Regions from separate parts of the Promicromonospora sp. NFX87 genome, predicted to be linked through region 2. Evidence: predicted binding sites of a transcription regulator. Region 2 holds the regulator's gene; the other holds the start of a gene.
The links. Region 2 encodes HrcA, which represses chaperone genes, less so after heat shock. Its sites were predicted from a motif close to TTNGCACTCGNNNNNNNCGAGTGCNAA; they were not measured.
Positions count from the first base shown of each region.

Region 1: the regulator HrcA is predicted to act here: its motif matches at 3,674-3,700, upstream of ACNYC2_RS27660 (Hsp20/alpha crystallin family protein).

Region 1 covers NZ_CP183413.1:6,182,234-6,189,793, reverse strand. The annotation lists gene ACNYC2_RS27680 (extracellular solute-binding protein) at 1-586, shown strand, start outside; gene ACNYC2_RS27675 (carbohydrate ABC transporter permease) at 661-1,536, shown strand; gene ACNYC2_RS27670 (carbohydrate ABC transporter permease) at 1,536-2,459, shown strand; gene ACNYC2_RS27665 (methylenetetrahydrofolate reductase) at 2,677-3,621, shown strand; gene ACNYC2_RS27660 (Hsp20/alpha crystallin family protein) at 3,794-4,240, shown strand; gene ACNYC2_RS27655 (N-acetylmuramoyl-L-alanine amidase) at 4,426-5,640, shown strand; gene ACNYC2_RS27650 (lysophospholipid acyltransferase family protein) at 5,699-6,343, opposite strand; gene ACNYC2_RS27645 (glycoside hydrolase family 2 protein) at 6,443-7,560, opposite strand, start outside.
Region 2 covers NZ_CP183413.1:1,235,623-1,243,182, reverse strand. The annotation lists gene ACNYC2_RS05500 (histidine triad nucleotide-binding protein) at 3-353, opposite strand; gene ACNYC2_RS05495 (helix-hairpin-helix domain-containing protein) at 605-2,386, shown strand; gene ACNYC2_RS05490 (OmpA family protein) at 2,383-3,243, shown strand; gene ACNYC2_RS05485 (16S rRNA (uracil(1498)-N(3))-methyltransferase) at 3,359-4,126, opposite strand; gene dnaJ (molecular chaperone DnaJ) at 4,137-5,258, opposite strand; gene hrcA (heat-inducible transcriptional repressor HrcA) at 5,298-6,317, opposite strand; gene ACNYC2_RS05470 (hypothetical protein) at 6,680-6,877, shown strand; gene ACNYC2_RS05465 (helix-turn-helix transcriptional regulator) at 6,976-7,560, shown strand, end outside.

The DNA.
Region 1 (7,560 bases), 1.6 Mb from region 2:
CATCACGATCGACACCCCGGAGAACGTGGCGGGCGCCGAGTTCATCAAGAAGATGATCGACGAGGGCGCCACCCAGGCCGACGCCGGTGCGACCGACCGCAGCCCGCTGTTCGACATCTTCGTCCAGGGCAAGATCGGCATGCAGATCGGTCTGCCGCCGAGCGTGGGCCAGATCGAGTCGGACAACCCGGACCTCGAGTACTCGATCCACCCCATCCCCACCGAGGACGGCAGCCCGTTCACGCTCGGTGTGGCCGACCACCTCATGGCGTTCCAGAACGACGGTGACAAGCAGGAGGCCATCACGGCCTTCTTCGACTACCTCTACACCGCCGACGTGTACGTCCCGTGGGTCCAGGGCGAGGGCTTCCTGCCCACCACCCTCTCGGGCTCCGAGCAGCTGGCCGACGACGAGGCGCTCGCCCCGTTCCTCGAGGTGCTGCCGGACGCGCAGTTCTACCCCAGCACCAACCCGGACTGGTCGGCGGCGGACTCCGCGTTCAAGGCCCTCTTCGGTCAGCTCGACAGCGACAAGTCCGCCGAGGACGTGCTCGCCGAGATCCAGGAACAGGTCGACGCCGGCTGACGCCTGGCGCTGACCGCTCCGAGCAAGCACGCGTCGACGACACTCGACGCTGAACGAAAGCACGAGGAACCCTGGTGAAGGACCTTTTGAAGGCCCTGCCATGGATCGGGCCCGCGGTCGCACTCATTGCGGCCGTGGTCCTGTTCCCGGTAGGCCTGATGTTCTGGAACTCGACCCGCGACATCAGTCAGAGCGGCGTGGACGACGGGGGCGTAGGCCTCGCGAACTTCGCGACGGTGGTCGGCTTCCAGTACTTCTGGCCGATCCTCGGGCGGACGGTGATCTGGGTGGTCGTCGTCGTGGGCCTCACCCTGCTCGGGTCGCTCGCCCTCGCGGCGCTGCTGAACAAGGCCTTCCCCGGGCGTCGCCTGGTGCGCATGGCCGTGATCGTGCCGTGGGCCGCCAGCGTGGTCATGACCACGCTGGTGGTGCACTACGGCCTGGAGCCGTACTTCGGCATCATCAACTCGTTCCTCGTGGACATCGGCCTGATCGACACCCCCGAGGGCTACGGCTGGACCCGGCACCCCGAGACCGCGTTCGCGTGGGCCATCGTGGTCGCCGTGTTCGTGTCGCTGCCGTTCACCACCTACACGATCCTGGCCGGCCTGCAGACGGTGCCCGGCGAGACCGTCGAGGCCGCGCGCCTCGACGGTGCCAGCGGCCTGCGGACCTACTTCAGCGTGGTGCTCCCGCAGCTGCGGGGTGCGGTGTCGGTGGCGGTGCTGATCAACATCATCAACGTGTTCAACTCGCTGCCGATCCTGCGCGTCATGACGGGGTCCATCCCCGGCTACGACGCCGACACCGTGATGACCATGATCTTCAAGTACATGCAGAACCAGCGGCAGATCGACCTGGCCAGCGCGCTGTCCGTCATCGCGTTCCTGGTCGTCATCGGGATCGTCGCCATCTACGTGCGGGTCGTCCGCCCCCTCGAGGAGGTCTGATGACCGTGACCACCGCCTCGGCGACCGCGCCGCGCAAGGCGACCCCGCCGCCGTCGGACAACCGGAAGCGCGTACGGAAGTACACAGCGGACCAGGTACCGATCGGGTCCCTGCTGCTGCGCATGTTCGCAGGCCTCGTGGTGCTGGTGGTGTTCATGCTGCCGTACCTGATCATGTTCTTCGGCTCGGTGAAGACCAAGGCCGAGATCAGGTCGGTCGATCCCACCTACTTCCCCACGGAGTGGCACTGGGAGAACTACGTCACGATGTGGGCGACGCCCGAGACGCCGCTGCTGCAGAACCTGATCTCCACCCTGGTGATCTCGCTGTGCGCGACGCTGCTCGTGCTCGCCGTGGCGCTGCCCGCCGCCTACTACACGGCGCGGTTCCGGTTCCCCGGCCGGCTCGTGTTCCTGTTCCTCGTGATCGTGACCCAGATGGTGCAGCCCGCTGTGCTGACGTCGGGCCTGTTCCGCCAGTTCATCGCCCTCGGGATCCTGGACACGTGGGCCGCGATGATCCTGGTCAACGCGGCGTTCAACCTGTCGTTCGCGGTCTGGATCATGCACAGCTTCTTCGCGAGCATCCCGAAGGAGGTCGACGAGGCCGCGCAGATCGACGGCGCCGGCACGTTCACCGTCCTGACGAAGATCAACCTGCCTCTGGTGTGGCCCGGGATCGTGACGGCCGTGGTGTTCACGTTCGTCGCGTCCTGGAACGAGTTCGCGGCGTCGCTCGTGCTGCTGTCGACGGCCGGCAACCAGCCGCTGTCCGTGGCGCTGACGAAGTTCGTGGGCCAGTACGAGACGTCGTGGCACTACGTGTTCGGGGTGTCCATCGTGGCGATCGTGCCCGTGGTCATCCTGTTCATGGCCATCGAGAAGCGGCTCGTGGGCGGCCTGGTGGCCGGCTCGGTGAAGTAGGCGAGCGTCTTCGGCGCCGCACGGTCGGTGAGCCAGGTCGTCTCGACCGTCGGACGAATTCTGTCCCAGTGGTGGACATTCGCTTAGCATGGTGGCGAACCCATCCAGAGCGGTCGAGAGTCCTGGCTCCCTGACACCGCAGCAACCTGCCGACTTCCTGCCTCGAGGCCGTGGCGTGAGGACGTAAGGTGCTCACGCCAGGTTCGATGGAGCAGCCATGGTCGCCGAGGTACACCCGCACCGCCCCACGGTGTCGTTCGAGCTCATGCCACCACGTCGGCCCGACGCCGCACCGAACTTCTGGGAGACGGCGCAGCGCCTCGTGGCGGCCCGCCCGGACTTCGTGTCCGTCACGTACGGCGCCGCGGGCGGCGACCGGGCGACGTCGCGCGAGGTGCTCGCCACGCTGCTCAGGGGCACGCCCGTGCTGCCGGTGGCCCACCTGACCTGCGTCGGCGCGTCCCGGGAGGACGTGTCCGAGGTGATCGACGAGTTCCTCGACGCCGGGGTGCGGTCGTTCCTCGCCCTGCGGGGGGACCCGCCGCGTGACGAGCCGGACTGGCGCCCCGCGGACGACGACGTGCGTTCCAGCATCGACCTGGTCCGGCTGCTGCGGCAGGTGGACGAACGTCGTTGTGCGGCGGACGCCAGCACCGCCCTGCGGTCCGCCGCCCGCCCGCTCACCATCGCCGTCGCGACGTTCCCGGACGGAAATCCCGGGGCCGGCACCACCCGCGAGCAGGAGGTGCGGCGGCTCCTGGAGAAGCAGGAGGCCGGCGCGAGCTTCGCGATCACCCAGTTCTTCTACCAGGTCGAGTCCTATACCGGGTTCGTCGAGTCGGCTCGCTCGGCGGGGGTGACCATCCCGATCCTCGCCGGGATCCTGCCCGCCACGGAGGCCCGTCGTCTGCGCCGCGTCGAGGAGCTCACGGGTGTGGCCGCGCCGGCCGGCCTCCTGCGGGAGCTGGACCGGCTCACGGGACCCGACGGCGCCGTCGACCCCGAGGCCCAGCACGAGCGCGGCCTCCAGTACTCCACGACGCTCGCGCGCGACGTGCTCGACGCCGGTGCCCCCGGCGTGCACGTCTACACGTTCAACAAGCACCGGCCGGCTCTGGACCTGCTCGAACGCGTGGGGCTGATCGGCCGCGCGGCGGCCTGACGGAGGCCGCTCCGGGCATGTTCGCCGGGAGCGATCGGGGGCGTTCCGGGGCTTGGCACTCTCAGAGTGAGAGTGCCAGAATTGACGTGTAGCCGGACGGCGGCCAGCCCCGTCGTCGATCGCTGCGGCCCTGGAGGGGCCAGGGCCGCACCGTTGTAGGAGGTGATGCGCGATGGCTACCTACTGGGACCCGTTCCAGGAGATGGACCGGTTGTTCAGCACGTTCGCCGGCAACGCGCGGCAGTCCGGTGGCATGCCGATGGACCTGTTCCGCACGGGTGACCACTACGTCCTGTCGATGGACCTGCCCGGCGTCGACCCCGGCACCATCGACGTGTCGGTGGAGGACCGGACGCTCACGATCCGCGCCGAGCGCACGCAGCGGTCCGACGGCGAAGCCCAGTGGCTGGTCCGCGAGCGGCCCGCGGGGACGTTCGCACGGCAGCTGACGGTGGGCCGCGGGCTCGCCCTCGACAGCATCTCGGCCTCGTACGCCGACGGCGTGCTGTCGCTGACGATCCCGGTCAGCGAGGACGCGAAGCCGCGCAAGGTCGAGGTGTCGCACACCGGCAGCGCGACGTCGATCGGCCAGGGCGCGTCGCAGACGATCGAGTCCTAAACCTCACCTGTCAGACGCCCAGGTCACTCCGGTGGCCTGGGCGTCTGACACGTCTGGGAGGCCGGGGACCGGGAGGCATCGCGTGCGGGGTATGGCCCTGATGTGATGTGTCGGGGGGATGTGCGGTGGCCGATACTACGGAGGAATTCGGCCCGTACCAGTGCGACCGACCCGTGGAGGCACCCGTGCACGAACACGTCCCCAGCTCCACCGACCACAGCCACGACAACCACGACAGCCGTGGCTCGCTCGACCGGCGCGATCTGCTGCGCGGCGCCGTCGTCCTCGGCATCGGTGCCGCGGGCGCGACCATGGCGGCACCCGCGAGTGCTGCTCCTGCTGGGGTCCCGGCGCCGCGGGCGTCCGACGCCTGGCAGTCCCTGGCGCCCGACCCGGAGGCGCCGGCCGACGCTCCCCGCGGGGCTCTAGCGGGCGTGGAGGTCGCCGCGCCGGTCATCGCGGGCTGTAGCACCTGGGGCGCGGCTGCCGCCCGGGGCACCATCGAGACGGTCTCGACCAACCCGAATAAGATCCTGATCCACCACACGGCATCGGCGAACGTCACCGACTACTCGCAGGCCGCCGGCTACCAGATCGCCCGCGACATCCAGCAGTGGCACTTCGACAACGGCTGGGTCGACACCGGCCAGCACCTCACGGTGAGCCGCGGCGGGTACGTGATGGAGGGCCGGCACGGTTCGCTCGCCCGGCTCCAGAGCGGCAGCGGAACGGTGGTGGGCGCGCACGCCCCCGGGCAGAACAGCCAGGCCATCGGCATCGAGAACCAGGGCACGTACACGAGCGCCACGCCGCCGGCGCAGCTGTGGAGCCGCCTGGTCGAGCTGTGCGCCTACATCTGCGACCAGTACGGGATCGCGCCGACGCAGATCTACGGGCACCGGGACTACACCGCGACGGCCTGCCCGGGCGACGTCCTGTACTCGATGCTGCCGCAGCTCCGGTCGGAGGTGGCGGCTGCCCTGGCGGGCTCCAGCTGGTCGGTCGTCGTCGACAACACGTCGGCGGGGTTCGCGGCGGGCGGGTCGTGGCTGACGTCGTCCTTCTCGGCCGAGCGCTACGGCGCGAGCTACCGCTACGCGACGCCTGCCGAGGTGAGCGACCTGGCGACGTTCTCGGCGACGATCCCGTCCGACGGTTCGTACCGTGTGGAGGCCTGGTTCCCGGGCATCGAGGGCTACAACACGTCCACGCCGTTCATCGTCTACACGGGGACCGGCTCGTCGACCGTCCGGGTGGACCAGTCCACGGGTGGCGGCGCCTGGCTCTCGCTCGGCACCTACGCGATGACAGCGGGCACCCGTCAGGTCGTGGCCGTCAGCCGCTGGACGCAGGGCACGGCGTACGTGGTCGCGGACGCCGTCCGCATCACGCGCCTCTGACCCGGTGTCAGACACACAGGTCGCCCGAGTGACCTGTGTGTCTGACAGGTCGGGCGGGTCAGTCGTCCGCGCGCTCCTGGCCGCTCATCGCCTGGATGGACTGCATGACCTGCTCCGTCAGCTCGCGGCGGGCCTGGGCGGGCTTGGTGCCCGCCGCGATCTGGCGGGACGGGTCGATCGGCACGCCGAAGTGCAGCTCCACCCGGGCGAACCGCGGCATCTTGCCGATGGGCTTCACCTTGTCCGTCCCGAGCAGGGCCACGGGCACGACGGGCGCCTTGCCGGTCAGGGCCAGCCAGGCGACGCCGGTGTGCCCCTTGTGCAGCTTGCCGTCGCGCGAGCGCGTGCCCTCGGGGTAGATGCCGAACGCACCTCCGCGCTGCAGCACGGCGAGCGCGTCCTCGAGGGAGCGCTGGCCGGCGCGCGGGTCGTCCCGCTGCACCGGGATGTCGCCCATCTTGGTGAAGAACCAGCGGGAGAAGCGCCCCTTGATCCCCTTGCCGGTCCAGTACTCGGCCTTGGCCAGGAACGCGACGTGGCGCGGCGCCATGATCGGGATGAGCAGCGAGTCGATGAACGACAGGTGGTTGCTCGCCAGGATCACGGCGCCGCGCTTCGGGATGTTCTGCAGGCCAGTGACGCGCGGGCGCAGAAGCACTAGCACGAGGAGCGAGAGGATGAGCTTGAGGAACCGGTACGTCACCGGCCTATTGTGCACCCCTCAAGCGAACCTGTGGACTGGGTGTTATGTGGTGAAAAAGACTAAAGAGACCCACAAGAACCCCGTCTCCCGCCCTCATCTCTAGCTGACTGTCACCTCCGCGTTCTCCGCCGCCTCCACGGCAGCGGTCCGTAGCTGGACCTCCCGCACACGGGCCACGTCGAGCTTTTCGCTGCGGTCGAACCGGTAGATCCCGTTCTCCTCCTGGAACACGTCGGTGAGCTGCGTGTAGCAGTAGGCGAACATGCGCGGGTCGCCGAGCAGCGCCTCCGTGAGCCCGCGGAACCGGGCGTGGAACTCCTCCTCGTCGGCCACGCGTTGGCCGTAGCCCCACGAGTCCGGAGAGTTGCCGGACGCCGTGGCGGCCACGTCCGGGTTCCACCAGATGCCGCCGTACTCGCTGACGAAGTACGGCTGCCCCCGGTACGGCACCGACATCTTGGTGCCGTCGTCACGCGTGTTCTCGTAGGGCTGCCCGTCGGCGAGCCCGCCCACGAGCTCCGTGAACTTCTCCGGCTCCTGCTCGTACAGGTGCGAGTCCCAGACATCGGTCTCGAGGACACGGTGCGAGTAGCCGCTGGCGTCCAGCACGGGCCGCGACGGGTCGGCCACCTTGGTGGCGAGCCACATCGCCCGGGTGACGTCGTCGAGCTGCGTCATGCGGTCGTGCAGGTCCTGGTGCGTCTCGTTGAGCGGGCACCAGCCGATGATCGACGGGTGGGAGTGGTCGCGCTGCAGCGCCTCCATCCACTCGGCGACGAACGACGTCGTCGGCCGCTGGCCGTCGGCGGGGGTGCCGTAGCCGCTGACGCCCCAGTCGCCGAACTCGCCCCACACGAGGTAGCCGAGCCGGTCGGCGTGGAACAGGTACCGCTCCTCGAAGACCTTCTGGTGCAGCCGCGCGCCGTTGAAGCCGGCCTCGAGGCCGAGCACGATGTCGCGCTCGAGCGCCGCGTCCGACGGCGCGGTCATGAGCGACTCGGGCCAGTAGCCCTGGTCGAGCACGAGCCGCTGGAACACCGCCTCGCCGTTGATCCGCACGGCCTGCCCGTCGATGGAGACGGAGCGCAGGCCGCCGTAGGAGCGCACGGAGTCGACGACGGCGCCGTCCGCGTCGCGCAGGTCGACGTCGATCCCGTACAGGTGCGGGTCGCCCGGCCCCCAGGTGCGCACGCGGTCCGCGGGGACGACGACGCGCA
Region 2 (7,560 bases):
GGTTACGCGAAGCCGGGCAGCTCCCCGCCCGCGAGCAGGTGGGCGTGCACGTGGAAGACGGTCTGCCCGGCCTTGGGCCCGGTGTTGAAGACGAGGCGGTACTGGCCATCGGCCAGCTCGCTCGCGACGCCGTCGGCGAGCCCGATGACGCTCGCCAGGCCCGCGGGATCCGTCGCGGCGAAGGCCGGGACGTCCGGGTAGTGCTCCTTCGGGACCACGAGGACGTGCACGGGCGCCTTGGGTGCGATGTCCCGGAACGCGATCGCCGTGTCCGACGACGCCACGACGTCCGCGGGGATCTCCCCCGCCACGATCTTGCAGAAGAGGCAGTCAGGGCTGTCGGTGCTCGTCATGCTCTGCAGGCTACCGGCGAGGGTCTGGACCGACCCCCGGAGGCGGCCCCCGGGCCCCTGGCCGAGCGGGCTCGGGGGCATATTTTTCCGTACCGTTACACAGTTCGTAATGCCCGGGTGAAAGGGATGTGGGAGAGTTTGCGGCATTCGATGGAGATTGGCGCGCTGCGACACCATTTCGTCGCCATTCGTCCCGCGGGTCCCGTCGTCACCCTCACACCACACACCGCAGTAGTCACCTGGAGGTCCGCGTGGGTTGGTTCATCGCCCAATCGCTCGCATTCATCATCATCGCAGCCCTGATCGGCCTCGCGATAGGCATCTGGATCGGCTGGCTCGTCTGGGGCCGCCGGGCCAAGGGCAAGCATGCGGCGGAGAAGGCGGAGGCAGCCGCACGCACGGCCGCCGTCGCCGCCCCGGCCTCCGACGCCGAGGCGGAGTCCGCTGCCGGTTCCGAGGCGGACGCCGACGCGGAGGCCGCCGAGCCCGCTCCCGCCCTTGCCGTCGCCTCCACCGGCACCGCGGCGGAGGCCGGCGTCGAGACGCCGGAGGCCGAGCCCGCAGCCGGCAGCGGCACGGTCCTGCCGGTCGCGGACGGCGCGGCCGGATCTGACGACGAGCCCGCCACCGACGGTGCGGGCACCGACGAGGCCGAGGTCGAGGCCGCCGGGTCCGACGTCGTCGCAGAGGCCGAGGCCGTCGCGCGCAAGGCCGCCGAGGCGGAGGCCGCGGCCCAGGCCGCCGTCGTCGCCCCCGCCGACGAGGCTGCCGACTCCCCCGCCGAGGAGGCCGCGGCTGCCCCCGAGCCCGACGACCTGCAGCGTATCGAGGGCATCGGCCCGAAGATCGCGTCCGCGCTGGTCGCCGCCGGCTACCCGACATACGCGTCGATCGCCGCGTCGAACGAGGAAGAGCTGCGCGCGGCCGTCGCGGGCCAGGGCATCAAGTTCGCGCCCGCTGCCGCCAGCTGGGCCGACCAGGCCCAGTACCTGGTGGACAGCGACACGAAGGGCCTCGACGAGTACCAGGACTACCTGGTCGGCGGCCAGGAGCGGCGCGCCAAGTTCAGCGAGAAGGTCGACTACGCGGACGTCGACGAGATCGCCGACGCCGACGAGAAGGCCGCCGCCATCGCGCAGGACGAGGCGGAGGCTGCCGCCGTCGCCGCCGCTGAGCCGGAGCCCGAGCCCGAGCCGCAGCCCGAGCCGCAGGATCTGCAGCGTATCGAGGGCATCGGCCCGAAGATCGAGGCCGCGCTCAAGACGGCCGGGTACACGACGTACGCCAAGGTCGCCGGCGCGTCCGAGGCGGAGCTGCGCGAGGCGCTGACCACGGCGGGCATCAAGTTCGCCCCCGCCGCCACGAGCTGGGCGGACCAGGCCCAGTACCTGGTGGACGGCGACGAGGACGGCCTGCGCGAGTACCAGGACTACCTCGTCGGCGGCCAGGAACGGCGCGCCAAGTTCAGCGAGAACGTCGACTACGCCGACGTCGACGAGATCGCCGACGCCGACGCCAAGGCCGAGGCGATCGCCGAGGACGAGGCGGAGGCCGCCGCCGCCACGGCCGAGGTCACCGAGCCGGAGCCGGAGCCCGAGCCCGAGGCCGAGCCGCAGGATCTGCAGCGCATCGAGGGCATCGGCCCGAAGATCGAGGCCGCGCTCAAGGCCGCCGGGTACACGACGTACGCCAAGGTCGCGGCGGCGTCCGAGGCAGAGCTGCGCGAGGCGACCGCCACGGGCGGCATCAAGTTCGCGCCCGCCGCCGCGAACTGGGCGAACCAGGCGCAGTACCTCGCGGACGGCGACGAGGACGGCCTCCAGGAGTTCCAGGACTACCTGGTCGGCGGGCAGGACCGCGCGGCGAAGTTCAAGAAGGACGTCGACTACACCGACGTCGACGAGATCGTTGACGCCGACGCCAAGGCCGAGGCCATCGCCGAGGACGAGGCAGAGGCGGCGGCAGTCGGCGACGACACCGGGTCGGACACCGAGTCAGACACCGAGTCGGCGGGCTCCGGGGCGAAGGCATGAACCTGAGGTCGGTCCTGCCCCCGGTCATCGTCGCGGTCCTCGGCCTGGGCGCGCTCTCGAGCGTCCAGGACACGGGGTTCCGCGAGGGGATCGAGGCCGACCTGACCGAGCGTGCGCAGAGCGCGCTCGCCGCTGCCGACCTCGACGGTGTGGACGTCGAGGTCACCGGCCGGGACGCCGACGTGACAGCGGCGACCGACATCGACGCGCTCCTGGCCACCGAGGTGGTCAGTGACGTGGAGGGCGTCCGTACCGCGGCGGCGTTCGGGCCGAACGGCCCGGTGTCGGGCGACATCGGGCCCGCCCAGGCCTTCTTGACCGAGAGCGACCCCGAGCCCACGCCCTCCGAGGACACGACGGACGACGACGCCGAGGCGACGCCCTCGCCCGAGGCGACCGACCCGCCGTCCGACGGCGCATCGGCCGAGCCGGAGAAGGACGAGCCGGAGAAGGACGAGCCCGAGGACGACGAGCCGAAGCGCAAGCCGACGAGCAAGGAGCGCGAGGAGGCCCAGGAGGACCTCGTCGAGATCCCGAACATCACGTTCGTCACGGACAGCGCGAAGCTGACCAAGAACGGCCGGGCGGTGGTGCGCGAGGCCGCGGAGGTGCTCGCGGAGCACCCCGAGGTCGAGGTCCGCATCGAGGGGCACACGGACTCTCGCGGGACCTGGGCGGCCAACAAGGAGCTCAGCGAGCGTCGCGCCGACGAGGTGCTGGACCGGCTGGTGGACCTCGGCATCGACGAGGACCGGCTGACCGCGAAGGGCTACGGCGAGTCGGACCCGCTGGTCGTGCCGAAGTCCTTCGCCGACCTGGAGACGAACCGCCGCGTGGAGTTCATCGTCCAGAACTGACGAGCACCGCGAAGTAGAGCGCCTGTCCGGACACACGCTCTATCTCGGCGCCTCAGAACGCGCGAGGTAGAGCGTGGGTTCGGACAGGCGCTCTACTTCGCCGGGTGGGGTGGGGTTACGCCCAGCGGTTCAGGCGGGTGCTCAGGAGGGCTATCGCCACCGGGCCCGCCGTGGACGTGCGAAGGACGTGCGGGCCCAGGCGCGCGGTGACGGCGCCCGCCTCGATCAGCAGGGCGACCTCGGCCTCCGAGATCCCGCCCTCGGGGCCGACGACGAGGAGCACCTCGCCGGCGGAGGGCAGCGCGAGCGTCGCCAGCCCCGCCTTCGCCTCCTCGTGCAGCACGGCCACGGTCCCGCCCGCCGCGACGACGTCGCGCGTCCGCGCCGCGAGCTGCTTGGTGCTCAGCGGAAGCTCGACGTCGGGGATGCGGCAGCGGCGGGCCTGCTTCGTCGCGGCCCGCACGGTGCTCACCCAGCGTGCGCGCGACTTCGCGGCCCGGTCCCCGCGCCAGACGACGACCGACCGCTCGGCCTGCCACGGGATGATCGCGTCCACGCCGACCTCGGTCGCGGCCTCGATGGCCATCTCGTCGCGGTCACCCTTCGCGAGGGCCTGGACGAGCGTCACGACGACGGCGGGCGCCGGCTCGACGTCCACCTCCTCGACCCGGAGGTGCACCTCGGCGCCGGCCACCGACTCGACGACGGTCCGCAGGCGCACGCCCGCGCCGTCGACGACGTCGATCCGCTCCCCGGGGCCGCGCCGCTGGACGACGCCGGCGTGCCGGCCTTCCGCGCCGTCGAGCACGTAGACCGAGCCCGCGGCGTACTCGGAGAGCGGATGGGCGGTGGACGCCTCCGCGAGAAAGACTGGCGCGCTCATGGGTGGGCGGTCAGCGCCCGCTGAGCTTGTCGCGCAGCCGCGAGAACACGCCGCCGTGCACGGACGCGAGGCGCGACTCGGGCCGCTCCTCGCCGCGCAGGACCGCGAGCTGCTGCAGGAGCGCCGTCTGCTCCTCGTCCAGGGCCGTCGGCACCTGGACCTCGATGTGCACGTTGAGGTCGCCGCGCCCGGGCGAGTGCAGGTGCCCCACGCCGAGGCCCTTGAGGGTCATGACCTGGCCGGGCTGCGTGCCCGGGCGCAGGTCGATCTCCTGGAGCCCGTCCAGGGTGTCGAGCTCGAGGACGGTGCCGAGCGCGGCCGCCGTCATCGGCACCTGGAGGGTGCAGTGCAGCTCGTCGCCGCGCCGCACGAACGTGTCGTGCGCACGCTCGCGGATCTCGACGTACAGGTCTCCGGCGGGCCCGCCACCGGGGCCTACCTCGCCCTGCGCGGAGAGCTTGATGCGCGTACCGGTGTCGACGCCGGCAGGGACGTTCACGGAGACGGTGCGGCGCGAGCGCACGCGGCCCTCGCCGGCGCAGTCGGTGCAGGGCTCGGGGATGACCGTGCCGAAGCCGCCGCAGGCGGAGCAGGGCTGGTTGGTCATGACCTGGCCGAGGAACGAGCGCGCCACCCGCTGCACGGAACCGCGGCCGTGGCAGACGTCGCAGGTACGCGCCGAGGTGCCGGGCCGCGCGCCGTCGCCGGCACAGGTGTTGCACACCACAGCCGTGTCGACCTGGATCTCGCGCTTGGCGCCGAACACAGCCTCGGCGAGCTCGAGGTCGAGCCGCACGAGCGCGTCGTTGCCGCGCCGGGCGCGCGGGACCGGCCCGGCGGGCTGCCCGCCGCCGAAGAAGGTCTCGAAGATGTCCTGGAAACCGAACCCGGCACCGAACCCACCACCGGCGCCGCCACCCGGCGCGGTCGGGTCCACGCCCATGTCGTACTGCTGGCGCTTGTCCGGGTTGGACAGCACCTCGTAGGCGCGCGCGACGTCCTTGAACCGGTCCTCGCCCACGTTGCCCGCCACGTCGGGGTGCAGCTCACGGGCCAGCTTGCGGTAGGCCTTCTTGATCTGCTCGGGCGAGGCGTCGCGCGGAACACCGAGAATCTCGTAGTAGTCGGTCACAGGTCTCTCTTTGTGAGGAGGTTTGTGGAAAAGGGGATGTCAGCTGGGCAGCACACGCGACAGGTAGCGCGCGACGGCGCGCACCGCGGCGATGGTGCCCGGGTAGTCCATACGGGTGGGGCCGATCGAGCTCAGGATCGCGACGGAGTCGCCGTCGGACGAGCCGTAGCCGGACGTGACGACCGAGGTCTCGGACAGGCCCGCCAGCCGGTTCTCGTGGCCGATGCTCACGGCAACCCCCGCGTCGTCGGTCATGTCGGTGAGGAGGCCGAGCAGGACCACCTGCTCCTCGAGGGCCTCGAGCACGGGACGCAGGCCCTGCTCGAACCGCATGCTGGAGCGCGCCAGGTTGGCCTGGCCCGTCAGTACTATGCGCTCCTCGCTCTCCTCCGCGAGCGCGGCGGTCACCACCTCGGCCACGGCCGTACCCAGCGCGCGGTGCTCGTCGGGCATCGCCTCGGTGACCCGGGCGAAGGCGGTGCCGATCTCGGTGAGCCGGTGGCCGGCGGCCGCGGCGTTGAAGCGCGCGCGCAGCTCGCCGAGCGTCGCGTCGTCCATCCCGGGGGGCACGTCGAGGTACCGCTGCTCGACCCGTCCCGTGTCCGTGATGACGACGACGAGGAGCCGCCCCTCGGCGGAGGGCACGAGCTCCAGGTGCCGCAGCCCGGAACGACGCAGCGACGGGTACTGCACGACGGCGACCTGGCCGGTCAGCTGGGCGATGAGGCGTCCGGCGCGGGCCACCACGTCGTCCAGGTCGACCGCCTCGGACAGGAACGTCTCGATGGCGCGCTTCTGGGGCACGGTCAGCGGCCGCACCTCCGCGAGCTGGTCCACGAACAGCCGGTAGCCCTTGTCCGTGGGGATGCGGCCGGCCGAGGTGTGGGGCTGGGCGATGAGCCCGGCCTCTTCCAGGGCGGCCATGTCGTTGCGCACGGTCGCCGGGGAGACACCGAGCTTGTGCCGCTCGGTGAGTATGCGGGAGCCCACGGGCTCCCGTGTCCGGACATAGTCCTCCACGATCGCTCGCAAGACATCGAGCCTGCGTTCTTCGCTCACCGCGCTCACCTCCGTCCCAGGTAGAACGTCCGGGACCTGCACCCGGGTTCCGGCCGGCGCTCCAGCACTCTCGCCAGCCGAGTGCCAATCCTACGCGGCACACGCCACAGGCCAAGTCCCCGACCCGCCACCCGTCCCCACAAGCCGGGCCCGAACCGGACGGACCCGCAGGTCAGGACGCCTCAGCCTAGTGTCCTCCCCGTTCGCGAGGGGCGGAGTAGGGCAATGCCTTAGGTGCCGTCGAACGCCTCAGCGGAACCGGCCCGGAAGATGCGGCGACCGCCCGATCCGCCGGCGGTACCTCACGGACGAACCTTGAGTCATCGCCGGCGACGGGCCGGCGACGACCAGGAGGCAACACCATGTTCGGTTTTTCCGACTTCGCCGAGTACCGCAGGAACGAGCAGGACCTCAACCGCCGGGCCGAGCAGTCCCGGGTGGCCCGCGAGCGCAAGGAGAACGCCCGCCGGAAGGCGACCGAGCAGCGCACCGCAGAGCGCACCGCAGAGCGCACCCGGCAGGCCGACGCCGCCCGCACGGCCCGGCCCCGCGTCGCCTGACGCGCGGCGCCAGACCGCGCCTGACAGCTGCCGGACAGCCGTGACCAGCGACGATGACCAGCGGACCGACCAAAGGACCGGCATGGGACGATGAGCCCATGCCGGTTCCCCGCGCCCGCCTGGTGGGTCGAGCCCGAGAGCTCGGCGAGCTCACAGCCGCCCTCGACGCGATCCGCTCGGGTGACAACCGCACGATGGTGATAGCGGGCGAGGCAGGGATCGGCAAGACGCGCCTCCTCGACGAGCTCACCTCGCACGCCGACGGCGTCGCCGTCCTCACCGGACAGTGCGCCGACGAAGGATCCGGGCCCCTCCCCTACGCCGCCCTCGCCGGACTGCTGCGCGGGATCGTCCGGACGGTGGGCCCCGAGGCAGTGGTCGCCGCGGCCGGGCCCGCGGCGGGCGCCCTGTCCGCCGTCGCACCCCAGCTCGTCGCCCCGGCGTCCGACCCTTCGGCAGGCTCGGGACAGCGCGCCGGAGCGGACCGCCTCCCCGAGGTCCTCACCAACCTGCTCGCCGGCCTCGCGGCCGAGCGCCCCGTCGTCGTGATCATGGAGGACCTGCACTGGTCCGACGACGTCACCCGCGCCGTCGCCCTCCGCCTCGCCCGCACCGCACCGCCCGGTCTGCTCCTGCTGCTCACCTACCGCAGCGACGACGTCGGACGCGCGCACCCCCTGCGC